DNA from 2 places in the Streptomyces sp. NPDC024555 genome. Region 2 is predicted to be linked to the other one. Evidence: riboswitches for the same ligand, from Rfam matches in the RefSeq annotation. Region 2 holds a riboswitch; the other holds the start of a gene.

Region 1 (4,362 bases), on a different contig from region 2:
TTCGAGCTGGTCGGCGCGGCGGACCACTTCGTCGGGGACGGTCTCGCGCTGGCGTACGCCGGTTATGGACTCGACGACGTCGCCGAGGGACTCCAGGTGCTGGATGTTGACGGTGGAGACCACGTCGATACCGGCCTGGAGGAGTTCCTCGACGTCCTGCCAGCGCTTGGCGTTGCGGGAGCCGGGGACGTTGGTGTGGGCGAGTTCGTCGACGAGGGCGACGGCGGGGGCGCGTTCCAGTACGGCGTCGACGTCCATCTCCGTGAAGACGGCGGAGCGGTACTCGATCTCGCGGCGCCGGACCTCCTCCAGGCCGTGCAGCATCACCTCGGTGCGCGGCCGGTCGTGGTGCTCGACGAAGCCGATGACGCAGTCGGTGCCCCGCTCGACCCGGCGGTGCGCCTCGGAGAGCATCGCGTACGTCTTGCCGACGCCCGGTGCCGCACCGAGGTAGATCCGAAGTTTGCCGCGCCCCATGGCCCCATTGTCTTCCCGGTCCCGGTCACCACCAGCGGGACCGGTGGCCGCCGCGCGGCGGCCACTGTCGAAAATACCCCGTGGATATCCGGCATATCGGGCGCGGGGTGGGGCGGTGACCCGTCTTGACACAACTCTGATGCCACCGCCGCCACCGCCGTCGTCAGTGGTGGAAGAGGCGCAGACCGGTGCGGGCGAGGGCGATCCCGTGGGCGCGGCAGGCCTCCGCGACCTCGTCGGACCGGATCGATCCGCCCGGTTCCGCGATGCAGGTCACACCGTGGCGCCGGGCGTGGTCGACGTTGTCACGAAAGGGCAGCGAGCCGTCCGAGACGAAGGCGACCCCGGTGAGCCGGGCGAGCCAGGCGGCGCGCTCCTGCGGGCCGATCTCCGGCGGCTCGCCGCCGAGCGCGTCGCGGCAGCGATCCCGCTCGTCGGCGGTGAGGTCGCCCTCGACGAGCCTGATCTGCCAGTTGATCCGGTCCTGCCGGCGGATTCCCCCGCGGAAGGCGAGATCCCGGACGAGGGGGTGCCGGCGCAGCCACCAGGTGTCCGTCTTGGCCCCGGCCAGCCGGGTGCAGTCCACCCGGGACTGCTGTCCCGCGCCGATGCCCAGGGCCATGCCGTCCTTGAGGTAGCAGACCGCGTTGGACTGGGTGCGGCGCAGCACCACGAGTCCGAGGAGCAGGTCCCGCCGGGACGCGTCGGTCATCTCCCCGGTGACCACCTCGGCGAGGAGGCCGGCGGAGACGGGGACGGGGTCGCGTTCCTGGGAGAGCCGCAGGCCGTAGACCTCGCGGGACTCGGCGGCGGGCGGGGTGAAGTCCGCATCGGCCTCCAGTACCAGGAAGGACCCGTTCCGCTTCCTGCCGAGGGCGGCGGCCACGCCCGGCGCGTAACCGGGGGCGACGATGCCGTCGCAGACCACGCGGGCCAGCAGCTCGGCCAGTTCGGCGTCGACCTCGTGCGAGACGGCCGCGAAGTCCCCGTACGAGGACTTGGGGTCGCCGTCCCGGGCCCGCAGATAGGCGCTGGTGAGCGGTCCCACGGTGGCCGGGTCGACGCCGTGCTGCCGGGCGACGGCCTCGTCGACAGGACCGGCCAGCGCGGCCCCGGCGGGCGAGACGTGCTTGAAGGAGGCCGCGGCCGGGACACCGAACACCTCGGCGGCCTCGCGCACGAGCTGCCAGGCGTTGAGCGCGTCCAGCCAGTTGATGTAGGACGGGGTGCCGCACAGCACCCGGAGCGGGGCCCGCCCCGGGTGCACGGGGGCCGCCTCGGCGGCGGTCTGCTGGGGGTTCATTCCGTAACGCATGCGCACTGTCGCACTCCTGGTCGGACGGGCCGACGGAGCGCCCAGGCGGTCGGCAGCTCCTCCGTGGAGGGGTCGCTTCCCGGTGGTGATCCACCCTCGCCAGTCGCGACGGTGACGATGGTAGACGGCGACCGGGGCCTCCCGCCGGAGAACGCCCGGACGCGGCGGCGGGAAGCCCCGTGACCTGCGGCTCAGTGCTCGATGATGTGCCCGTCGCTCAGCTCCAGCACCCGGTCCGCGAGGCCGAGCAGCTGGGCGTCGTGGGTGGCGACGAGGGCGGTGACGCCCTCGCTGCGCACCACGGCGCGCAGCAGCTCCATGACGGCCAGGCCGGTCTCCTGGTCGAGCTGGCCGGTCGGCTCGTCGGCGATCAGGAGGGCGGGCCGGTTGGCGAGCGCGCGGGCGATGGCGACGCGCTGCTGCTGGCCGCCGGACAGCTCGCCGGGGCGCTGGGCGGCGTGGTCGGCGAGGCCGACCAGGGAGAGCATGAGCGAGACGCGCTCCTCGCGCTCGCGCGGGTCGGCCTTGCGCAGCCGCAGCGGTACGCCGACGTTCTCGGCGGCGGTCAGGATCGGGATCAGGCCGAAGGACTGGAAGATGAAGCCGATCCGGTCGCGGCGCAGCTCCAGCAGGCCGTTCTCGCCGAGCGTGGAGAGATCGGTGCCGTCGACGGTGATCCGGCCGCCGTCGGGGGTGTCCAGACCGCCGACCAGGTTGAGCAGCGTCGTCTTGCCGGAGCCCGAGCGCCCCTTGAGGGCGACCAGCTCGCCGCGCGGGATGTCGAAGGAGACGCCGCGCAGCGCGTGCACGGCGCCCGCGCCGGAGCCGTACGACCGGTGCAGGTCCTCGATCCGGACCATGGGGCCCTCGGCGACGGCGGTGCCGCCTCCCGCTCCGTTGTCCGGCGCGGCGCTTGTCTCGGTCATGTCGCTCCCCGTGGGTCCTCGGTCCGTCGGCCGCCAGTATGGGCACGCGGTGCGGGGACGGGCAATGCCCGGGGCGGGTCCGTGGGGTCCCGCCCCGGGGCATCCGGGCCGGTCAGGGCGTCCGCGCGCCGTCCACGAGCTGCCGCAGCGCGATGTTGAGCCGCAGCACGTTGACGCGGGGCTCGCCGACGAAGCCGAGGATCCGGCCGTCGGTGTGCTGCTCGACGAGCTGGTGCACGCGCGCCGGGTCGAGGTGGTTGCGGAGGGCGACGCGCTGGACCTGGAGGCGGGCGTAGGCCGGGGAGATGTCGGGGTCGAGGCCGGAACCGGAGGAGGTGACGGCGTCGGCCGGGACGTCGGAGGGGTCGACCGGGTGGCCGGGGACGGAGTTGTCCTCGACGACGGCGGCCTTGGCGGCGGTGACCCAGTCGATCAGCTCCTTGTTGTCGCCGGAGCGGTTGGTGGCGCCGGAGAGGATCAGGGAGTACCGGGTGTTGACGCTGTTGGTGCCCAGCCCGTTGGAGGGCCGGGGCTGGAACCAGCGCAGATCGGGGGCTGGGGTGTCCTCGCCCTTCTTCGGCGGCAGGTCGTAGCGCTGCCCGATGAGGTCCGAACCGACGGTCCGGCCGTCGGCGGTGATCTCGGAGCCGTTCGCCCGGCCCGGCATGAGGCCCTGGGCGACGCCCGTGACGACGAGCGGGTAGAGGACTCCGCAGACCAGGGTGAGGACGAGCAGGGCGCGCAGTGCGGCCCAGAGCTGCCGTGCGGAGTTGCCGAGTGAGGTGTTCATGGCGGTTCAGCCGATCCCGGGGACGAGGGAGAGGAGCAGGTCGATGATCTTGATGCCGATGAACGGGGCGACCAGGCCGCCGAGTCCGTAGATGCCGAGATTGCGGCGGAGCATCGCGTCGGCGCCGCTGGGCCGGTAGCGGACGCCCTTGAGGGCGAGCGGGACCAGTGCCACGATGATCAGCGCGTTGAAGATCACCGCGGAGAGGATCGCGGAGCGCGGCGAGGCCAGATCCATGATGTTGAGGGTCTCCAGACCCGGGTAGACCGCGGCGAACATCGCGGGGATGATCGCGAAGTACTTCGCCACGTCGTTGGCGATGGAGAACGTGGTCAGCGCGCCCCGGGTGATCAGGAGCTGCTTGCCGATCTCCACGATCTCGATGAGCTTGGTGGGGTCGGAGTCCAGGTCCACCATGTTCCCGGCCTCCTTGGCGGCCGAGGTTCCGGTGTTCATGGCCACGCCGACGTCGGCCTGGGCGAGCGCCGGGGCGTCGTTGGTGCCGTCCCCGGTCATCGCGACGAGTCCGCCGCCGGACTGCTCCCGTTTGATGAGGGCCATCTTGTCCTCGGGGGTGGCCTCGGCGAGGAAGTCGTCGACGCCGGCCTCCTCCGCGATGGCCTTCGCCGTCAGCGGGTTGTCACCGGTGATCATGACCGTGCGGATGCCCATGCGGCGCAGTTCGGCGAAGCGTTCCCGCATGCCGTCCTTGACGACGTCCTTGAGGTGGACGACGCCCAGGACCCGGGCCCCGCGCCCGTCCTCGCCGGCCACCAGCAGCGGGGTGCCGCCGGCGCGGGCGATACGGTCGGCGAGCTCCTCGGCGTCCGGGGAGACGGTGCCGCCCCGCTCCC
Region 2 (4,362 bases):
GATCCTTGAGACCGCGAAGAGCATCCGCTACCGCGTGACCGACGCGGTGGAGACGATGACGGGACTCGAAGTCGTCGAGATCAACATACGGGTCCTCGACGTCCACGTCCCGGGTGACGACTCCGACGACGAGGACGCGGCCTCGGAGCGGCCCCGCGTCCAGTGACCGCTGCTGCCCGCGCGGACCGCGCGGGCACCGGGCGGCCCGCGTCAGCGGGTCGGAGCGCGTGGGCGGTCATGCCCCGTGCACGGTCATGGGGTGTCCACCGTGAGGGCCGCGTCCACCTCGCGCAGGAAGTCGTCCAGGTCGCCGGGGTTGCGTGAGGTGATGAGGCGCCAGCCGTGCCGGTCGTCCGTGATGACCGGTTCGTCGGCCCAGTCGCCGCCCGCGTTGCGGATGTCCGTCTTCAGGGACGGGTAGGACGTCAGCCGCTTCTCCGCCACGACGTCCGCTTCGACCAGTGCCCACGGTCCGTGGCAGATCGCCGCCACGGGCCGGCCGGACGAGGTGAAGGAACGGACGATGCGCACGGTGTCGGACCGCTGGCGCAGCGCGTCGGCGTTCAGCGTGCCGCCCGGAATCAGCAGCAGATCGTAGGCGTCCGGGTCCACCTCGCTCAGGGTGAGCGCCGGCCGGACCGTTCTGCCGGGCTTCTCGTCGCCCACCAGGGTCCGGATCTCGTCCATGGACACCGCGGCGAGCGTCACGTCGGCGCCCCAGCCGTCCAGATGCCGCTGGGGCACGAGGAGTTCGTCCTGTTCGACACCGTAGTTGGTGACGATCGCCAGTACTTTTCGCCTGCTCACGTCGTCGGCACTCATACGGGCCCTTCTGTCGGAGGCGTTCCGGCCGCTCCGGCCGACACCGGGGCGAACCCTTGTCCCTCCCCTCCACTCTCGGCCGCACGGGCGAACCGGGCAACCGCCCGCAGCACGCGGTCCGCCCTCGTGCCTCACAGTCCGGCTCGGCCGAGTATCCGGCCCATGGTCTCGACGGGAAGCGCAGGGTTCGCGGCCGCCCCGGAGGCGAGGGCTTGGTCCTCGGCCCCCAGGAGGGCGAGGAGCCGGTCGGCGGGGAGCGACGGGTTGCTCGCCGCCCGGCGGCGCACGGTGTCCGAGCCGTCGGCCACCAGGGCCTCGACGGTGGCGGCCGGAAGCCCGGGATGCGCCGCGGCGACGGCCCGGTCGGCCGGGTCCTCGGAGAGGGCCAGCGCGGTGGCGGCCCCGGCGGGAAAGCCCTTGTGGGCGAGCATGTCCCAGCGGCTGTAGCTCTTCCAGTCGGCCGCGATCTCCGCCAGCAGCCGGCCGGGGGCGTTGGCCTGGTGTTCGCAGACGAACAGCCGTACGGCGAAGCTCTCGTCGCGGGCGAGGATCTCCACGGTCTCGTCGGTGAGGTCGCTGCGCAGGGTCAGCGTCAGACGGAAGGCCTGGTGGCGGCTTCGCGCGAGGGCGATCTGGTCGGACGCGGACAGCTCTTCGGTCAGCAGCCGGCCGATGGCGTTGCCGCTACTGGCGTCGTCGTACTCCACCGGCACCGATTCGCGCAGCTCCGGATCGAGGCCGCGGCGTGCGACGACGGCGGCCCGGACCTCGTTGTCGGGATCACGTGCCGGAGCCGGGAGACGCGCGGGGTCCAGGGACGGATTGGCCGCGACCCCGGCACGCGTCGTCGGGTCCGTCAGGAAGCGGTCGGTCAGTTCGGCGTCGAGGTCGGCGACCGCGGCGATCCCCGCGCGCAGGTCCGTGCGGACCGCGGGGGCGGCGGACGTGTCGGCTTCCGCGAGCAGCGCGCGGGCGGTCCGGGCCGGCAGCGGTCCGTCCAGGTGGCTCAGGAGCCGTTCGCGGTCGACGTCACGGGGCAGCCGTGAGAGGAGGTCGCCGATCCGGGCGACGGGCGCGGGATTCCACTCGGTGGCGGTGACGGCCGCCGTACGCGCGTTGCCGTCGTCGAGCATGCCGGCCCGGATGTCGTCGGGCACATGGCGGTTGAACGCCGGCGCACGGCGGACCTTCGGCTCCGGGTCCCGGGCCGGCAGTGCGTAGACCTCGTACGGCAACGGCTTCGGGGAGAGGAGCCCGTGCACGCCCACGGTCGTGAAGAAGGAAGCCCCTTCGGCCAGTTGGCCGCGCACCCCCGCGTCGGTGTCCCGGGCGAGGACGGTCTGGACCTCGGCCGGGAGATCCGGACGCGCGGCCAGGCTCCGCCGGAGGTGTACGTCGTCGTCGCGGGCGAGGATCGCCGCCGCCTCCGCGGGCAGGCCGGGGCGGCGGGCGAGACCGGTCCGGTCGGTCCTTGCCGCAGCGAGGCGTGCCAGGACCTCCCGCCCCGCGGCGGGGTTGCCCGCCAGTGCGTGGAGTACGGCCGGCAGGTTGCGCGAGGCCGGGACAGGACGGGGGAGGGAGGCGGGCATCGCGCCAGGATGACAGGTCACCGGCCGGGGCCGGAACGTGATGGTGCGGACCGCGATCACGTTCCGGCCCCGCGACACGACCGGGTCCATTAGGGTGACGGGCGGGCCGTGACTGGCGCTGAGGTGGAGTACCACCGGGGAGCGGTCCGACGGGATGTCGTTGCCGTGCGCCTGGGCGAGTGGTCGACCACGCCTGGAGGGCGCAGATGTCTTCGATTCGTACGGCCCGGCTCATGGACGGCACCGCCCCCGCCCGGCGCATGCTCGGCGCGGCGGCGGAAGCGGCGGCGGAGATCACCCGGCGTACGGGCACGCCGCCGTGTCTGGCGACGGTGCTGGTGGGGGAGGACCCCGCGTCGGTCACGTATGTGCGGATGAAGCGGGCGCGGTGCGAGAAGGCCGGGATCCGCTCCCGCCACGTCGCTCTGCCGGCCGCGACCACGACCGCCGAACTGATCGGCACCCTGGCGGGGTTGTCCGCCGAGCCGGACGTCCACGGCATCCTGCTCCAGCATCCGTGCGGACCGCACGTCGACGAGCGGGCCGCGTTCGAGGCGATCGACCCGGCGAAGGACGTCGACGGGGTCACGATGCGCTCCTTCGCCGCGATGGGCTTCGGGCTGCCGGGATTCGTCTCCTGCACCCCCGGCGGGATCATGCGGCTCCTGGAGGAGTACGAGGTGGACCCGGCCGGGAAGCACGCCGTGGTGGTGGGCAGGAGCGCGATTCTCGGAAGGCCGGCCGGGATGCTCCTCCTCGCGAAGGACGCGACGGTGACGTACTGCCATTCGCGTACGGCGGACCTGCCGGCGATCGTGCGGGAGGCGGACATCGTGGTGGCGGCCGTGGGGCGGCCCCGGCTGATCCGGGGCGAGGACGTCAAGCCCGGGGCGGTGGTGATCGACGCCGGGTACAACGCGGGCAACGTCGGGGACGTGGACTTCGGCACCGCGCGCGAGCGGGCGGGTCTGATCACCCCGGTGCCGGGTGGCGTCGGGCCGATGACGATCGCCGTCCTCCTCGCGCAGACCGTGGAGGCCGCCGCGCAGCAGCTGGGTGTACGGGAGCGGTGACGCGCCCGCCCGCGGGGCCTTTGGGACGGGGCGTCACCCCTCGTCGTCGGCGCAGACCCTGACGGTACGGAGCTGCGGGTCGGCCGGGTCGGGAAGGTTCATGCCGGCCGCGAGCCCGGTGAGCAGATAGCGGAGCACGGGTTCGGTGAGCCGCTCGCCGGGGAGGACGACGGGGATGCCCGGGGGATAGGGGGTGATCATCTCCGCGGCGATCCGCCCGGCGGCCCGCTCCACCGGGACGTCCTCGGTGGGGGTGAAGTAGGCGTCGCGCGGCAGCCTCTCCTGCTCCATGCGCAGCTCGGCCGGGGCGGGAACGTCCACCTCCGGGCCGCGGGGCAGCGTGGGCGCCCGGTGGGCGAGGTCCCGCAGCCCCGCGAGCAGACGGTCGGCGGTCTCCGCGTCGTCGGCGTGGGTGAGCTGGGCGCTGATACGCCGGTGGTCCACGAGGTGCATGTCGATGTGGTGGTGCTCGCGGAGCAGGTCCGCCGCGAGATACCCGGAGATCCCGAGGTCCCGGATGTCGATGACGACCGGCAGCGGATCGAACTCGCAGCCGGCGTCCGGCCCGCAGAAGTCGTCACGGTCGTTGACGTGCATGCCGTCGACGGTCTCGATCTCCTCGCGCACGGCGGCGGCCAGCGCGAGGGCGCGGGACATCAGGGTGTGCCCCTCCAGGACCATCTGGCGCCGCCAGCCGTCGATGCCCGCGTAGAGCAGCACGGACGGGCTGGTCGTCCCCAGCAGGTCCGCCCGGGAGGCCAGCGTGTCGTGGTCGATCAGATCGCCCCGCAGATGGAACACCGAACCCTGCTCCAGTCCGCTGCCCATCTTGTGGACGCTGGTGACGCAGACGTCCGCGCCGGCGTCCATCGCCCACG

Evidence for each region. A riboswitch is a leader RNA that binds a small molecule or an ion and turns the genes downstream of it on or off. The one in region 2 is predicted to bind ZMP and ZTP.
Region 1: linked by a shared signal. The riboswitch ahead of ACZ4FH_RS26480 (phosphoribosylaminoimidazolecarboxamide formyltransferase) and the one ahead of ACZ4FH_RS10410 (bifunctional 5,10-methylenetetrahydrofolate dehydrogenase/5,10-methenyltetrahydrofolate cyclohydrolase) in region 2 are both predicted to bind ZMP and ZTP.

Annotation. Positions count from the first base shown of each region.
Region 1 covers NZ_JBVHKV010000016.1:76,581-80,942, forward strand. The annotation lists gene ACZ4FH_RS26475 (ATP-binding protein) at 1-477, opposite strand, end outside; gene ACZ4FH_RS26480 (phosphoribosylaminoimidazolecarboxamide formyltransferase) at 641-1,792, opposite strand; ZMP/ZTP riboswitch at 1,825-1,909, opposite strand; gene ACZ4FH_RS26485 (ABC transporter ATP-binding protein) at 1,984-2,718, opposite strand; gene ACZ4FH_RS26490 (potassium-transporting ATPase subunit C) at 2,831-3,508, opposite strand; gene kdpB (potassium-transporting ATPase subunit KdpB) at 3,515-4,362, opposite strand, start outside.
Region 2 covers NZ_JBVHKV010000005.1:166,987-171,348, forward strand. The annotation lists gene ACZ4FH_RS10395 (Asp23/Gls24 family envelope stress response protein) at 1-166, shown strand, start outside; gene ACZ4FH_RS10400 (DJ-1/PfpI/YhbO family deglycase/protease) at 253-822, opposite strand; gene ACZ4FH_RS10405 (serine/threonine-protein kinase) at 954-2,411, opposite strand; ZMP/ZTP riboswitch at 2,510-2,595, shown strand; gene ACZ4FH_RS10410 (bifunctional 5,10-methylenetetrahydrofolate dehydrogenase/5,10-methenyltetrahydrofolate cyclohydrolase) at 2,618-3,484, shown strand; gene ACZ4FH_RS10415 (aminotransferase class I/II-fold pyridoxal phosphate-dependent enzyme) at 3,518-4,362, opposite strand, start outside.